Regions from separate parts of the Ruegeria sp. CJ3 genome, predicted to be linked through region 2. Evidence: riboswitches for the same ligand, from Rfam matches in the RefSeq annotation. Region 2 holds a riboswitch; each other region holds the start of a gene.
The links. A riboswitch is a leader RNA that binds a small molecule or an ion and turns the genes downstream of it on or off. The one in region 2 is predicted to bind cobalamin.

Region 1 (3,853 bases), on a different contig from region 2:
CGTGCGGGGTTGGCTGAGCGCGTCGATCTGGCTGCCCATGCCTGTTTCAGCAGTTGCGAGACGCCGGTGGCCCTGTCCCTGCAGGGGCAGGGGATGGCGTCTTATGTGTTCTCGGGGCTCGACCTCAGCGCTGATGCGGATGACATCGCCGCGACCTGCCGCACTTATCTGGATAGCCCAGCGGGCTGGATCGAAGACGCCCGACCCTGCGGGCGGCTTCGGATTTGCTTGCGGGCGCGGATACCTGCGTTTCAGTCCACCTGAACGGTGACAGAGGCCGCAACAGGTGTGCCGTCCACCGCCAGCGCGCTGTGGCTGTTGGCGTTCAGCGACACCTCGACCTCGACCGCACCTTTGGGCAACTCGGCGATGTGCATCCAATTGCCATAGAGCCGGGCCAGCTTCGTGCCGTTGACGTAGACATGGGCATGGCCTTCGCCCGGCTGGTCCGCGCCCGAGGCATTTTCGGGCGCAAAGCGGAAGTTCTGCGGCAAAACCTGCAGGTTCCAGCCGGACATTGGATCTGGGGTCAGCGCGATCTCAAGACCCGGCGCATCCGGTCCGGCGGGCAGGTTCACCGATTTGGAATGGTCATGCGCCATTGCCTCGGCCTGACCGCTGCCGTGGTGGGCGGGATCGCCATGGTCGTGGCCATCGAACGTGATCCCATTTCCCGCGGCCAGTACGAAACCTGCGCCGCCGCCAAAGACCAGACCGATTGCAAACAAAGCAAGTGAACGGGACATTTCTTGTTCCTTGAGGCAAAAAGAAACGCGCCGGGCAGGGCCCGGCGCGTGTGTATTGAGTACTTAGGCCGCTGCTTCGGCGTGGCTGGCCTCTTTCTGCCAGAAATACCCGGCGAACGAGCCGACCAGAACCCAGGCCACCAGGCCGATGCCAAAGGCGCGGGCCGCGAACAGGGCACCAATCTCAGTAGGTACAGGACCGGTGAACACGTCCGGCTCGGGCGCGCCAATCAGGTGCGGAGCCATCAGCAGAAGCGCTGCGACCACATAGCTGACGATATTGCCGCTGAAGGCAATCAGCCACATGGCAATACCTGCGGTCGCCACGGTCGCAAACCACCAGACCTGACGTGCATAGACATCGGCCGCTGCAACGCCCGGGACCTCGGGTGCCAGAGTAAAGCCCGGGGCCAGATGGAAGGCGATGAACCCTGCCAGACCCCACAGCACGCCGGTGCGGCCATCCACCTTGTGCCCCTGACCCTCGGCCACGGACATCAGTGCAACCATAATCAGCGCATAGCCGGTATAGGTGAGCATGGTGAAAATGACGCTCAGCGCGTCGCGGGTCAGTTCCGAGAACATACCGGGCAGTTCGGGATGAGCCGTAACGGCCTCGGCCCCGAAATGGACCAGTTCACCAGATTCATAAAGTTCGGCGTGCAACAGGACAGGCTGCACAAATGCAAGCTGCAGCAAGGCGGCAATCAACCCCGCTGCGGCACCAGCGAACAACGCGCTGGTCAGAATGCGACTGAACATGGCCTTAGTGGCAGGGGAAGCCGGTTGCGTGACGGACGTCATGCGCCGCGTCATGCAGGGCAGCAGCCTGGACGTGGCCGGTCAGGGTGATGATGCCCAGACCCAGCGCAATCGCGAACAGGGCGGTCAGAACGCCTGTACGTGCGCCCGATGCCGTTTGAGTTTGTGTCGTCATATTTAGTCCTCCAGTGCCGCCGCACCCGACGGCCGGTGTTTCAATTGTCGCCTGGCAGGTCTCCTGGCTCGTGGGTCGATGCCTCTGTTCGCCTTCCCCCCTTCAAAAATCGGGAGTGGCTGGTTGAACAGGGCTCACCGCTTACAGTCGCGGGGGCGGCTTTGGATTTGACCTGCGCGCAGGCCGCACCAAATTCCCTCTTAGCTTGCCGGTATCTCCGACAGGACCAGACGGTTCCATTTAGCCGCCAAGCCCACCCCGGCGCAATCTCCAATTGCGACCTTTCGCGTCAGATCACGCGCTTTTTCAGCAAATAGATATCCATGATCCAGCCATGATCAGCCCGGGCGCGGGCGCGTGTATCCAGAATGTCCTGCGCCACATCGGCCAGAGGCCCGCTGATCAGCACCTCTTCCCTCATGCCCACATACGCGCCCCACCAGATTTTATAATCTTGCATCTCGAGGCGCTGAAACGAACATTCGCCATCCAGCATCACCGCGACAGTCGAGGCGCCATCCGGCCAGCCCTCGTCCCGGATGCGCCGCCCGGTGGTGACGACATAGGGTGCGCCCAAGTCGTTGATCGGAATCGCGTGGGCCGCTGTAAGCGCCTGCAGGGCGGTAACGCCGGGGATAACCCGTGTCGGAGGCTGTGGCTCCAGTCGCGCCGCGATGCGCAGCGAACTGTCATAGAGTGACGGATCGCCCCAGATCAGCAGAGCCACATGGCGCGCTTGCGGGTGGTCCGCCATCGCCTGTTGCCAGCGCAGAGCGATGGCATCATGCCAGTCGTCGACGCCGCGCAGATAACCGTCGTCGGATCGACGCTCGGGGATGTCGAAATAGGCAATACGAGGGGGGGTATCTGTCACGCGCGCAATGATCCCTTCCCGTAACCCGGCCAGATCGGTTTTGTTCTGGCCTTTGTGCGGGATCAGGATCAGGTCAGCGCCCCGGATCGCCTCGGCCCCCTGAAGGGTAACGTGATCCGGGTTGCCGGTGCCGATCCCTATCAGCGTCAGGTCAATCATCACCAAGCTCCGCCAGCGGGCCATAAAGGATCAGCGCAGGGGCCGTGCCGATATCAGCGGCCAGCCGGTTCGATAGCGCGCCGATGGTCGACCGGTGCAGCGTCTGATCTGGGGTCGAGACCGCCTCGGCCATCAGCGCGGGCGTGTCCAGCGGCAGGCCATGGGTATGCAACGCTTCGACCAGCAAGGGAAAAGTGCGCTTGCCCATGAACACCACCGAGGTCGCCCCCGGATCGGCCAGCGCGGGCAGGTTCAGGTCTTGCGGTAGCTTGCCGCTGACATCGTGGCCGGTGACGAACTGCACCCGCCGCGCGGTCAGGCGCCGGGTCAGCGGGATGCCCGCCGCCGCTGCCGCGGCGATGGCCGAAGGGATGCCCGGGATAATTTCGTAGTCAATCCCCGCCTCGCGCAGGGCGATCAGTTCTTCTTCCAGCCGTCCAAACAGCCCTCCGTCACCGGATTTCAGCCGCACCACACGCTGCCCGGTTTGGGCATATTCGACCAACAACCGGCTGACATGATCCTGCTTGGGCGAGGGACGTCCGGCCCGCTTGCCCACGCCGACCAGATCGGCATCGTCGCGCGCATGGCTCAGGATTGGGCCGCTGCTGAGGTCGTCAAACAGCACCGCATCCGCCCTTTGCAGCCGGTCCACGGCCTTCAACGTCAGCAGTTCCGGATCACCGGGGCCCGAGCCGACGAAAGAGACAAACCCGCTCATACCGAGGCCTCCGCGATCAGATGAAAGAAGGTGCCCGTCACATTGCCCCGAACCGACCCGGTCTGCGGCCCTTCGGCTCCTTCGGCGTCGAACACACGGGCCAGAGGCGTGTCGGGTTGTTCGATGATCGAGGAATAGTGGAACTCATGCCCCCTCAGGGCAGCCCCTGTGGCAAATCCGGGCATCGGGGCCAGCAGTTCCGCCTTGCGGTAGCCCAGATTGAACTTGCGCTTTTGGTACGAGGTCTGCAGCCCCAGCAGCCCGGCCATTCGGTGGGGTGTGCCATCCTTGTCGATCAGCACCTCGCCCAAGGCCATATAACCACCGCATTCGCCATGCACGGGCCGGGTCTCGGCATGTTTGCGCAACCCGCTCAGGAACTGGTCTGCCGCAGCCAGTGTGCCCGCATGCAGTTC
Region 2 (3,853 bases):
GCCCCCAGAACCAGCGAAAGACCCGCCGAAAATGGCAGCGCTCCAATCTGCACCAGCGTCACGCACATGAGAATCGCCGCGACCGAACTGTGCATCACAAAGGCCAGCGCGCCCCCGACCAGAAAGGCGGCCACATAATCGCGCACCAGATAGTCGGCGATGGCGGGCAGAAAGGCACTGTCGCGGATCGGGTCCATCGCCTCGCGCAGGAACCGCAGCGAGATCAGGATGAAGGCAACCCCCATCAGGATGCGTCCGATCTGGCGAGGCTTCTTACGCTCGGTCTTGACGAACAGCCAACCGCCCACCGCCAGCAGCAGCGGTACCAGCCAGTCCAGCCGGAACGACAGAATTTGGATCACCAGGGCCGAGCCCAAATCACCGCCCAGCACAATCGCCAGACCGGCGGAAAAGGCCAGATACCCACCGGCGGCAAAACCCGAAGCCAGCAGCGCAACCGCTGCAGAACTTTGCAGCACAACCGCCAACAACATGCCCGTCATGCTTGCGCCGATCATGCTGTCATTGCGGGTCAGAACCCGCTGGAACGAGGCACCATAGCTGCGCTCGATCCCAGTGCGCACCATGCGCACCGCAAACAGCAGCAACATCGTTGCGCCGGCTAGCTGCATCAAGAAAACGAGTATTGCCATTATGTAATTGCCTCAGGTCTTGGTTGGGGCTCATCCTGCGCGCTGCTATCAGCAGGAAACCCGTCTTTGGTGCGGAGATATGTCATTCAGCCGCCAACAGTGTTTTGATCTGCCAGCCCTCAAGTTTTGCCGCCAGCTTTTTCCCGGGAAGCGCATCGGTGATCAGTTGATCGACAGCCTGAGGCTCAAACCCCTGATGTGGCCCCGAGGTGTCGAATTTCTGATGCACCATGGCGATCATGGTCCGACTTGTGCGGTCCACCACCACCGAGGCCAGCTCGGCCTCGCCGGGGCTTTGGTACAGAAACCCGAATTTCGGATCCAGCGCATCCGGGCTAAGGATCGCGATGTCGTACGTATAGCGGCGCACCTGCGCCTCGGCGACGAAACCGAACGTCCCCATTTCGTCCTTGCGCATTTCACCACCCAGCAGAAAGACGCGGTTTCCGTTGTGTGCCAAAAGCTTATGCGCCACGTTCATCGAATTGGTCACAACCGTCAGATCGCGCCTGTCCCGCAAGGTCTCGGCGACGAATGCGGTCGTGCTTCCGACGTCAAGGAACAGCGTGGCCCCGTCCGGGACCAGGCTGGCAACTGCCTTGGCAACCTGCATCTTTTCTTCGGTGAACTCGCCAAGGCGTTGGAAAAAGCCGATCTCGTGCTGAGCATCCAAAAGGCGAACCATGCCATGGTTCCGCTCGACTATTCCCAGCTTGGACAGCGATTTGATAGTGCGCCGGATCGTCTCGTCCGAAACGCTGAGCGTTTCAGCCAACTCGACATTGCGGGCCTGACCGCCCAGTTGACGCAGCGCTTCGATTACCTGAAGCTCTCTCGGAGATAACGAATTTCGGGCGATCACGTTCGCAACCCTCACTACTTTGCGCGGTTTTCGCATCAATATCCAACAAAGTCCACACAAGTATTGTTTTTTGCAGACTTTAATCCCCACTATTGGGTGAATCATGACCGGTGGCGATAAAGGTAACGCCTCCGAGGCCCATCTGAAAATTCTGGCGACAAGTGATAAAGATCATATTGACGCATCCCTCTTTCTCGGGCACTCAGATCGCCGATGGTTCCCGACGGTGCGCCCAAGGGATGAAAAGGGAATACGGTGCGGTACCGGGATGACCGGGATACGCCAAATCCGTAACTGCCCCCGCAACTGTAAGCGGTGAGCGACGCCAAACACCCACTGGCCCAAGGGCCGGGAAGGACGGCCGAGCACAGACCCGCAAGTCAGGAGACCTGCCATCAAATGTTAACCAACCCGGGGCGGGGCGTCCTGGAAGGAGGCTTGGATGGCACGTCTGACGCGTGATTACATGATCGGCACCTTCCGCCCGCGCTTGGCAGCAAGTGGAGCGGACAATGCCAGAACGACCTGACCATTTTCTTCTGATCTGCGCCACCTGTGCCGAAGGCAGGCCTGCTGATACCCTGCACCGCGATCTGGCGGGCAAGCTGCCACATGGGTTTGCGATCCGTACTATTGATTGCATGGCGGGCTGCGACCGCCCCCGGACCGTTGGCTTTCAGGCCACGGGGAAGGCCCAATACCTGTTCGGGGACATCCAGACAAAAGCGGATGTCGAAGCGCTGGCGCAATTCGCCCTGCAATATCAGAACACGGCAGACGGATGGACGAATGCCACCGACAGACCGCCCGCGCTGCTGACCAAGACACTGTCCCGCCTGCCTGCGATCCACGGCGAGGGACAGGCATGAAAACTCCGGATTTCCTGATAGCACGCGACCTTGAATACTATGCGCTGAACGGCGACGTCCTGTTGCAGGGCGTGTCGTTCGAACTGAGCGAAGGCGCGATACTGGCTATTGCCGGTCCGAACGGAGCGGGAAAAACCACATTACTGAACCTGCTGTGCGGTGCGGTCGATCTGGCGCTGGGGGATGTGCTGATCAGGGGGCGCAGCCTCAGGCAGATGTCCGCGTCCGAGCGGGCCCGGATGATCGCCGTGGTCAGTCAGCAGGAATATCCCGACGGGCGGCTGTCATTGCGCGATTATGTTGCGCTGGGTCAGATCCCGATTCGGGCCGACCGCTCGGCCGAAGATCATGCCGCCGACCTGTCGCGCATTCTGGACCTGACCGGACTCACAACTCTGGCCGACAAGAAAATGGCCGTGCTGTCCGGGGGCGAGCGTCAGCGGGCCCATATCGCGCGGGCGCTGGCGCAGAACCCGTCGCTGCTGTTTCTGGATGAGCCGACCAACCATCTGGACCCCGATGCCAAGGGGCGGATGCTGTCTCTGGTCGCGGAACTCGGCATTACCGTGGTCATGATCGTCCACGATCTGGTCATGATCCCGGAATTCGCCACCCATGTCGCGCTGATGAAATCCACCCGCTTGACCGGTTTTGGACCCGTGGCCGAGGTGCTGACCTCGGATCGGGTGCGCGACACGTTTGGGGTCGATTACCTGTGCCTGCCGCACGAAGGCCGCATGATTCCGGCGCTGGACATCCGAAGAACCTCAATTTCAACTCAATCAAGGAGTATCCCCGAGTGAAACACATCTGGTCCGTGGTTCTGACCACAGCCATGGCGGGCAGCGCTGCCGCGCATGAGATCACCGTCGACAATTGCGGTGAACCGCTGGTCTTTGACACCGCGCCCGAGCGGCTGGTGGTGCATGACATGAACATGACCGACATGGCCTTTGCGCTGGGTCTGCAGGACAAGATCGTCGGTCTGACCGGCATCACCGGCTGGTACAAGACCAGCCCCGAATTCGACACGCTGCGCGGCGACATCCCCGAGCTTGCGCCGAAATATCCCACGGTCGAAAACCTTGTGGCGGTCGAACCGGACCTGTTCTTTGCCGGTTGGTATTACGGCATGAAGCCGGGCGGCGACGTAACGCCCGACACGCTGGAACCCTTTGGCATCAAGACCATGATCCTGACCGAAAGCTGCGTGCATCTGGACAAGGACCGCCCCGAAGCCAGCATGGACCTGCTGTTTGACGATATCCTGCGTCTGGGGAAGGTGATGCATGTCGAGGACAAGGCCGAGGCGCTGGTCGCTGGCTGGAAAGAGCAACTGGCCGGGATCGAGGCCAAGACTGCCGATCTGTCCAAACCGCGCGTTTTCCTGCTGGACGGTCCGGCGGATGCGCCCTTCACAGCCGGTAAATTCGCCATCCCCGACGCGATGATTACCGCAGCGGGCGGCG
Region 3 (3,853 bases), on a different contig from region 2:
CCTTCGATGGCCCGCTGGGGGATCGCCTGTCCAACCACGGCGGGGCGCGGTTCCATTTTGCCGGTCGGCTTGAAGTGAATTCCTGGGGCGGTCGGCAGAGCGTGCAACTGCGGTTGGAGGATGCCGCAGAGGCCTCCTGACACCTGTTTAGAAGCCCTTCGGAGGCGGCTAAAAAAGTTTCGCAGCCTTGCGTTTTTCGTCTTGCGGGGGGGGAAGGTAAACCGTAAAAGGCCCTCCACAAGCCAGCGTGGCCCGTTCGTCTATCGGTTAGGACGCCAGGTTTTCAACCTGGAAAGAGGGGTTCGATTCCCCTACGGGCTACCATTTACGTTTGTATGGTCTAAATGGCCCGTTCGTCTATCGGTTAGGACGCCAGGTTTTCAACCTGGAAAGAGGGGTTCGATTCCCCTACGGGCTACCATTTTTACCAAACATTTCAGCACGATATGAGACCATGCCGGTCCAGACGACACCCGGCCTAAGATGTGCTGCGGTTTTGCGGGACGACCTCATAGCCGGGTTCTTCCGGTTCATCGTCCAGCATCTCGTGTGGGAAGCCTGGGGCGTGAATTTCAAGCCCGGTCGCGTCCTCGAGCCGTTTGATAATGTTCGGAGACAACTCACGCTCGCCATAGCGCGCGATCCCGTCTTCGAAAATCTTGATCATCAGCGGGTTGATCTCGAGCGGCACTCCGGCGCGATCGGCGACCTCTTGAAACAGGCCGATATCCTTTTTCACCAGATCCATGGTGAAGGAGATATCGCGCGAGCCGTTCAGGATGACCTGACTTTCGGTCTCATGCACAAAGGATGTACCCGAGGAAATCTTGATCGCTTCATAGGTGGTGCCAAGGTCCATACCAGCGGCCTTGGCGGTCACCAAAGCCTCGGCACAAGTGATCAGGTTGGCGGTGGCCAGATAGTTGGTCAGCACTTTCAGAACCGAGGCCGAGCCCAACTCGCCCGTGTGCAGGATGCGTCGCCCCATGGTGGTCAGGAAGGGCAGTATACGCTCGAACGTCGCGCGATCGCAGCCCGCGAAGATCGATATGTTACCGGTCGCCGCCCGGTGACAGCCACCCGAAACGGGGCAGTCCACTGCGGCGCCTCCGCGTTCGATGACCAAAGCGCCAAGGCGTTTGACCTCGGCTTCGTCGGTGGTCGACATCTCCATCCAGATTTTGCCGGGGGCGACCTCGGGCAGCATCTTTTGCATCACCGCATCCGAGGCGGCGGGGGATGGCAAACAAGTGATCACCGCATCGCAATCGCGCATCAGTTGGGCCGGGCTTTCAGCGGCCTTGGCCCCCTGCGCAACAAACGCGGCCACCAGATCGGGGTTCAGATCATGCACCGTCAGATCGATCCCGTTGCGCAACAGCGATCCCGACAGCTTGCCCCCTACATTGCCCAGCCCGATAAACCCTACTTTCATGCGCCGCATCCTCCTGTTCGCTTCTTGCGAACCATGCCAGCACGTCGGCTCAACCGGATCATGCCGCCCAGCGACCCGGACAGGTCGCTTTTTACCCGCGTGATCACGGATCGGCGCGTTGCGCTTGACAAGCGGGGCAACCCTGCCGCATGTCCCTTTCGTTGGTGTCTGCGACAGCAGATGAAAAGGGAATGCGTCAGCGGATCATCCGTCAAACGCAGCCGCCCCCGCGACCGTGACCGGAGAGGGTGCCCAAGCCACTGGCAAATGCCGGGAAGGCGGGACATCCGACAGAGGACCTCCTCTGACATCCGCAAGCCGGGAGACCTGCCAACACCCGAGAATGAAACCGGACGGGGTGTTCCGGTGTCGGGTCAATGGACCCGCATGAAACCCCGTCCCCCACGATGAGGATTTGGGGGGATGAGAGACATGACCGAGACCGCTCCGGTCGAATTGCTGGTTTGCACCACCTGCCGTCGCGGGCTGCCCGTCGAGGATGATGCGCAACGCCCAGGCACGCTGCTGCACAAAGCGCTGGAACAGGCAGACCTGCCCGAAGGGATCACCCTGAAAGCCGTAGAATGCCTTTCGAACTGTGACGAGGGCTGTTCCATAGTGCTGCGCGGCGGCCCGGATCGCTGGACCTTTGTTTACGAGCATCTGAACGAAACCGACCATGTCGACGTGATCGTTGATGGCGCCACCAAGTACCTCGCGACCGAAGATGGTCTGGTTAAATGGCGCGAGCGCCCTGAACATTTCCGCAAAAACTGTGCGGCCCGCATTCCCCCGATTGGAGCCCTGAAATGAGCAATCTCGAAAAACTCCCCGTCACCGTGATCACCGGCTTTCTGGGCTCGGGCAAGACCACGCTGGTGCGCCATCTGATGCAAAACCCGCAAGGCAAGCGCCTGGCTGTTGTGGTCAACGAATTCGGCGATGTGGGCGTCGATGGCGATATCCTGAAATCCTGCGCCATCCCCGATTGCCCTGCCGAAAACATCATGGAACTGGCGAATGGCTGCATCTGCTGCACCGTGGCCGATGATTTCATCCCCACGATTGAGGCGCTGATGGCGCTGGAGCCGCGCCCCGATCATATTCTGATCGAAACATCCGGCCTCGCCCTGCCGAAACCGCTGCTGAAAGCGTTCGACTGGCCGGATATCCGGTCCAAGATCACCGTCGATGGCGTGATCGCTCTGGCCGATGCCGAAGCCGTGGCCGCCGGTCGCTTCGCCCCAAACGTCGAGGCGGTCGATGCCCAGCGCTTGGCCGATGACTCGATTGACCACGAAACACCCCTGTCCGAGGTATTCGAAGATCAGATTTCCTGCGCCGACATCATCCTGCTGACCAAGCCCGATCTGGCCGGTCCCGAAGGCGTCGCCAAAGCGCGCGAGGTCATCGCCGCCGAAGCCCCGCGCCCGCTGCCCGTGGTTGAGGTCGCCGAAGGTGCCGTAGACGTGCGCGTTGTACTGGGTCTGGAGGCTGCTGCCGAGGATGACATGGACGCGCGTCCCAGCCATCACGACGGCCACCATGATCACGAGCATGACGATTTCGAAAGCATCATCGTCGAGTTGCCGGAACAGTCTGACCCGCTGGATTTGGTTGCCAAGATCGAACGTCTGGCTAAGGAATTGAACATCCTGCGCGTCAAAGGATACGCCGCCGTTCAGGGCAAACCGATGCGCCTGCTGGTGCAGGCCGTTGGTGCGCGTGTTCGCCATCAGTACGACCGCCCGTGGGAGCCCGGCGAAGACCGCCGCTCGCGCCTTGTGGTCATTGCTGAACATGACGACATCAAAGAAACTGAAATCCGCGATATCCTTGTGGGTGTCACCGAGGCCGCCGAGTAACCCATGCACGTCGTCTTCCGCGAAAGCCACGGGCTCGAGGAAACCGAGACCCCAACCGATCTGGGCCAGAGCCCGGCGGATCTGGTGGTGCTGTCGTTCTCTGACAGCGACCTCGGCGCTTTCGCGGCGGGCTGGCATCGCGGAGGCGGCCCCGAGGGGCGGATGCCCACTCTGCGGCTGGCCAACCTGACGGCGCTGAAACATCCCTTGTCCGTCGACACCTATGTCGAGCAGACGTTGGAGGGTGCCAAGGGTATCCTGATCCGCCTGATCGGAGGTGTGCCCTATTGGGCCTACGGGCTGCAGCAGGTTCTGGCGCGGGCACAGGCCAAAGGGATCGCTCTGGCTGTCCTGCCTGCCGACGGGCGCGAAGATACACGGCTGGATGACTATTCCACCCTGCCCGTCTCGACCCTGCGGCGGCTGTCGCATCTCTGCGATACGGGCGGAGAGGTTGCCGCGCAGGCAGCGCTGGCGCAAATGGCGCTGGCGGCAGGCCTTTATGCTGGTCCGGTAATCGGGGCCAAAACGATCCCCGAATGCGGTGCATGGT
Region 4 (3,853 bases), on a different contig from region 2:
CAAAGCTGGGGTAGCGGGCCAGAGCCGTCTGCACATCCTGGGCCAATGCGGTGGTCGGGGCGCCTGCCCCGCCGCGCGCGGGCGGAGCATAGGCGGTGGCCATCGGGGCTTGCGCGGCATGCGATGGTGTCGGCATTCCGCCGCCGGGTCCGCCATTAGGCGGCGGAGGGGTATCCTGCAGCCGTTTGATCAGCTCTTCGGGGCTTGGCAGGTCAGCCACATGGGTCAGCCGGATCACGGCCATTTCGGCGGCCATCATGGCGTTGGGGGCGGCCGAAACCTCCTCAAGCGCTTTCAGCAGCATCTGCCACATGCGGGTCAGGACGCGCATCGGCAGCGCCTCGGCCATTTGCTGGCCCCGGGCGCGTTCGTCGGGGGAAACGGTCGGGTCTTCGGCGGCGTCGGGCGTGATTTTCACCACCGACACCCAATGGGTGATCTCGGCCAGATCGCGCAGGACGGCCAGCGGATCGGCCCCTTCGGCGTATTGAGCGCTGAGTTCGGTCAGGGCGCCTGCCGCATCGCCGCGCAGGATCATGTCGATCAGGTCCAGTACGCGACCCCGGTCAGCCAGACCCAGCATCGCGCGCACCTGATCGGCGTTGGTCTCGCCCGCGCCGTGGGATATCGCCTGATCCAGCAATGAGGTCGCATCACGCGCGGATCCCTCCGCCGCGCGGGTAATCAGCGCCAGAGCATCCTCGGCGATCTGTGCGCCTTCGGCATCGGCGATTTTGCGCAGCAGGCCGATCATGTCCTCGGGCTCGATCCGGCGCAGGTCGAAGCGCTGGCAGCGTGACAGAACCGTCACAGGGACCTTGCGAATCTCGGTGGTGGCAAAGATGAATTTCACATGCTCGGGCGGTTCCTCAAGCGTCTTGAGCAGCGCGTTGAAGGCGCTGGTCGAGAGCATGTGCACCTCGTCGATGATGTAGATCTTGTAGCGGGCCGAGGCCGCGCGATAGCGGACGCTGTCGATGATCTCGCGGATATCATTCACGCCGGTGCGGCTGGCGGCGTCCATCTCCATCACATCGACATGGCGGCCTTCCATGATGGCCACGCAATGTTCGCACTGGCCACAAGGCTCGGTGGTCGGTTTGCCTTCGCCGTCGGGACCGATGCAGTTCATGCCCTTGGCGATGATGCGCGCGGTGGTGGTTTTGCCGGTGCCGCGAATGCCGGTCATGATGAAAGCCTGCGCGATCCGGTCGGCCTCGAACGCGTTTTTCAGGGTGCGCACCATGGCGTCCTGGCCGACCAGATCGGCAAAGGTTTCCGGGCGGTATTTTCGGGCGAGAACCTGATAGGCGGGGCTGGGCGTGTCGGTCATGTCTGCTTTCGCGGATTCGAGTTCTGCCGCAGCGTAGAGGCCCCCGCTGTCCGCGTCCACCGCCCGCCCCGATGATTTTCATTTTGGAAAGCGCGCCAGGCTGGATAGACTGGCCGGATAGATTTGAGCGGCTCGTTTTTTGTGGGGTGTGTTTTAAGGGGGATTTCATGTCGCAACTGGTGATTTATGCGTTGCGGGTTGGCGGGGGCACGTTGGCCCTGACGTCGATGCCGGGCCGCGGCGGGGATTATGAGGGCGATCTGGGTGTGATCGCAGGCTGGAAGCCGGGGCTTGTTCTGTCGATGACCACCGAGGTTGAAATGATTCAGGACGGTGCGCGCGATTTCGGAGCGGATATCCAGAGCCGCGCCAGCCGTTGGGTGCATCTGCCGATCGAGGATTTCGGCGCCCCACCCGAGGCGGTCGAGGACCTGTGGCCTCAGGTCAGCGCTGCCGCGCGGCAGGCCCTGTCCGGCGGAGGCCGAGTTCTGGTGCATTGCCGGGGCGGCTGTGGCCGGTCGGGCATGGTTGTACTGCGGCTGATGGTCGAATCCGGCGAGCGGCCCGAAAAGGCGCTGGAGCGCCTGCGGGCATTGCGCCCCTGCGCTGTCGAGACCGAGGGGCAGATGACCTGGGCCGTTGCCCCGGCCCGGGTCCCGTTACAGCGATAGATCAGGCGCAGGCCATTTGTTGCGGTTCGGCCTGACGACGCGGGGCTAGAACAGACGCTTCCAGCATCGCGCAGGGCGGGTTCGTAAGCAGCCCAGAGGGCAGCGTTGTGAAAGAGGTGCCGAACATCATGTCCGCATAGTCCTCAAGCATATCGGTTTCGGCCTCGGGATCGCCGCCGCAGAACACGCGCACTTGATCGGGGCAGGCGCGAAAGCGGGCGGTACAGCCTTCGAGGCAATGGGTCAGTTCGCTGCTGCCTTCGACCTGAAATTCGGGGTTGGTCACCGGGCGGGCGGTTGACACGGCCTGCGTCAGTGCCCGCGCCATGCGGGCCAATGCCGGGCAGGGTTTTCCGGTGCGCTGGCATACTGTTGCCGAGAATTCGTGCGTGTTGGTCTTCCAGATCATATGATGCGCCCTCCGCGCGCGGGGCGGGGGCATGATACAGGCGGGACGGCGCGATGCTGTCAGGACCTGCCCGGACACCCCGCCCGAGATTCAGTTTCGGTTCCGATGGCAGGTCTCCTGACTTGCGGGTCATCGCTTTGCCGACCTTCCCAGCCTTTCGGCCAGTGGCATTTCGGCATTGCTCACCGCTTACAGTTGCGGGGGCAGTCGCGGATTTGGTCCGTTCCGGTTGTCGCCGGGCAGGGCCGCACCGTGTTCCCTTTTCATCCCGGCCTTGGTCAAAGGCACGGGAACCATCACCGCATCGCTAGCGGTTGGGCGGGCACCGAGTCAAGCGAATTGGCGGGCGCGGCCCACCAATGGTCTCGCGACGTCAATCTTGACTCTGTGGCGACTAAATGAACTGATCGGTTCAGATTGTGCCAGAGGACCCAATGTTGGATGCGCAGCAGACCGTAATGGCGGAAGATTTCCGGTTCCCCTCCGGCCCTGCGATGCTGTCGGCGCGGCTCTACCGGCCCGCGTCAGAGCCGGAAACGGTCGTTGTGATCAACAATGCGACCGGTGTACCGCGTGACTATTATCAGCATTTTGCGCGCTGGCTGGTGGCCGAGCACGGCATGGCTTGCCTGACCTATGATTATCGCGATTTTGGCCAGTCCCTGACCGGCCCACAAAGAACGTCAACAGTGACGATGGCGGATTGGGCTTTGATCGATATTCCGGCCGCGCGCACTGAGATGCGGCGGCGGTTTCCTCAGGCAAAACTCTGGAGCGTTGGCCATTCGCTGGGTGCGATGCTGGGGCCGGTGCAACCTGATATCGACCGTATTGACCGGATGATCTGTGTCTGTTCCGGGCTGGTGACGCTATCGGATCACCCGTGGCCCTATCGTGCCCTGGCTGCATTGTTTTGGTACGGTCACGCGCCGCTAGCGGCGCGTGCGCTGGGCTATCTGCCGGGTAAGGCGCTGGGCTTTGGTGAAAATCTGCCCGCTGGGGTTTATTGGCAATGGCGCAAATGGTGCACCGCGTCCGACAGCTATCTGCCCGAAATCGGAGAGACCCTGCCTGCCGCGCGATGGTCCACCATAGGCGGACCGGTTGATCTGTTTGCATTCGAAGACGATCAAATGGTCCCACCCGAGGCGGTCTGGCGGCTGGCCGATCTCTATGGCCCGGAGGCGCGCCGTCATCTGCTGTCACCGCAGGAGTTCGGGTTGTCCAAGGTCGGCCATATCGGCGTGTTTGCCCGGCGCAACGCTGCCGTCTGGCCCCGCCTGATCGCCTGATCAGACGAGGCCTGCCGGTCACAACCGCTTGCGCGATTTCTTCTCTTGCATGACACCGCGCACCATCTTGCCGAACGCTTTGTCGCGCGCGCGGGACTGCGCGATGGTTTCCGAGTTGCGCTGATCCTCGCGCCGCAGCTTGCGCCAC

Region 1: it holds a riboswitch for cobalamin, as region 2 does, so the genes downstream of both, ACR0J1_RS00330 (CbtB domain-containing protein) here and ACR0J1_RS19100 (DUF1636 family protein) in region 2, are expected to answer to the same signal.
Region 3: it holds a riboswitch for cobalamin, as region 2 does, so the genes downstream of both, ACR0J1_RS00400 (DUF1636 domain-containing protein) here and ACR0J1_RS19100 (DUF1636 family protein) in region 2, are expected to answer to the same signal.
Region 4: it holds a riboswitch for cobalamin, as region 2 does, so the genes downstream of both, ACR0J1_RS05975 (hypothetical protein) here and ACR0J1_RS19100 (DUF1636 family protein) in region 2, are expected to answer to the same signal.

What each region holds. Positions count from the first base shown of each region.
Region 1 covers NZ_JBQFQE010000001.1:71,406-75,258, forward strand. Annotated here, with positions in the region: gene ACR0J1_RS00315 (DUF1636 family protein) at 1-264, shown strand, start outside; gene ACR0J1_RS00320 (hypothetical protein) at 252-746, opposite strand; gene ACR0J1_RS00325 (CbtA family protein) at 810-1,508, opposite strand; gene ACR0J1_RS00330 (CbtB domain-containing protein) at 1,513-1,683, opposite strand; cobalamin riboswitch at 1,720-1,929, opposite strand; gene cobF (precorrin-6A synthase (deacetylating)) at 1,973-2,716, opposite strand; gene cobA (uroporphyrinogen-III C-methyltransferase) at 2,709-3,437, opposite strand; gene ACR0J1_RS00345 (cobyrinic acid a,c-diamide synthase CobB) at 3,434-3,853, opposite strand, start outside.
Region 2 covers NZ_JBQFQE010000015.1:37,126-40,978, reverse strand. Annotated here, with positions in the region: gene ACR0J1_RS19110 (Na/Pi cotransporter family protein) at 1-653, opposite strand, end outside; gene ACR0J1_RS19105 (DeoR/GlpR family DNA-binding transcription regulator) at 736-1,515, opposite strand; cobalamin riboswitch at 1,713-1,926, shown strand; gene ACR0J1_RS19100 (DUF1636 family protein) at 2,028-2,384, shown strand; gene ACR0J1_RS19095 (ABC transporter ATP-binding protein) at 2,381-3,187, shown strand; gene ACR0J1_RS19090 (ABC transporter substrate-binding protein) at 3,184-3,853, shown strand, end outside.
Region 3 covers NZ_JBQFQE010000001.1:85,207-89,059, reverse strand. Annotated here, with positions in the region: gene recJ (single-stranded-DNA-specific exonuclease RecJ) at 1-140, shown strand, start outside; tRNA gene ACR0J1_RS00415 (tRNA-Glu) at 250-324, shown strand; tRNA gene ACR0J1_RS00410 (tRNA-Glu) at 347-421, shown strand; gene ACR0J1_RS00405 (NAD(P)-dependent oxidoreductase) at 479-1,546, opposite strand; cobalamin riboswitch at 1,581-1,784, shown strand; gene ACR0J1_RS00400 (DUF1636 domain-containing protein) at 1,868-2,248, shown strand; gene cobW (cobalamin biosynthesis protein CobW) at 2,245-3,300, shown strand; gene cobN (cobaltochelatase subunit CobN) at 3,304-3,853, shown strand, end outside.
Region 4 covers NZ_JBQFQE010000003.1:52,520-56,372, reverse strand. Annotated here, with positions in the region: gene ACR0J1_RS05985 (DNA polymerase III subunit gamma/tau) at 1-1,393, opposite strand, end outside; gene ACR0J1_RS05980 (protein-tyrosine phosphatase family protein) at 1,501-2,004, shown strand; gene ACR0J1_RS05975 (hypothetical protein) at 2,006-2,413, opposite strand; cobalamin riboswitch at 2,504-2,726, opposite strand; gene ACR0J1_RS05970 (alpha/beta hydrolase family protein) at 2,848-3,705, shown strand; gene rsgA (ribosome small subunit-dependent GTPase A) at 3,724-3,853, opposite strand, start outside.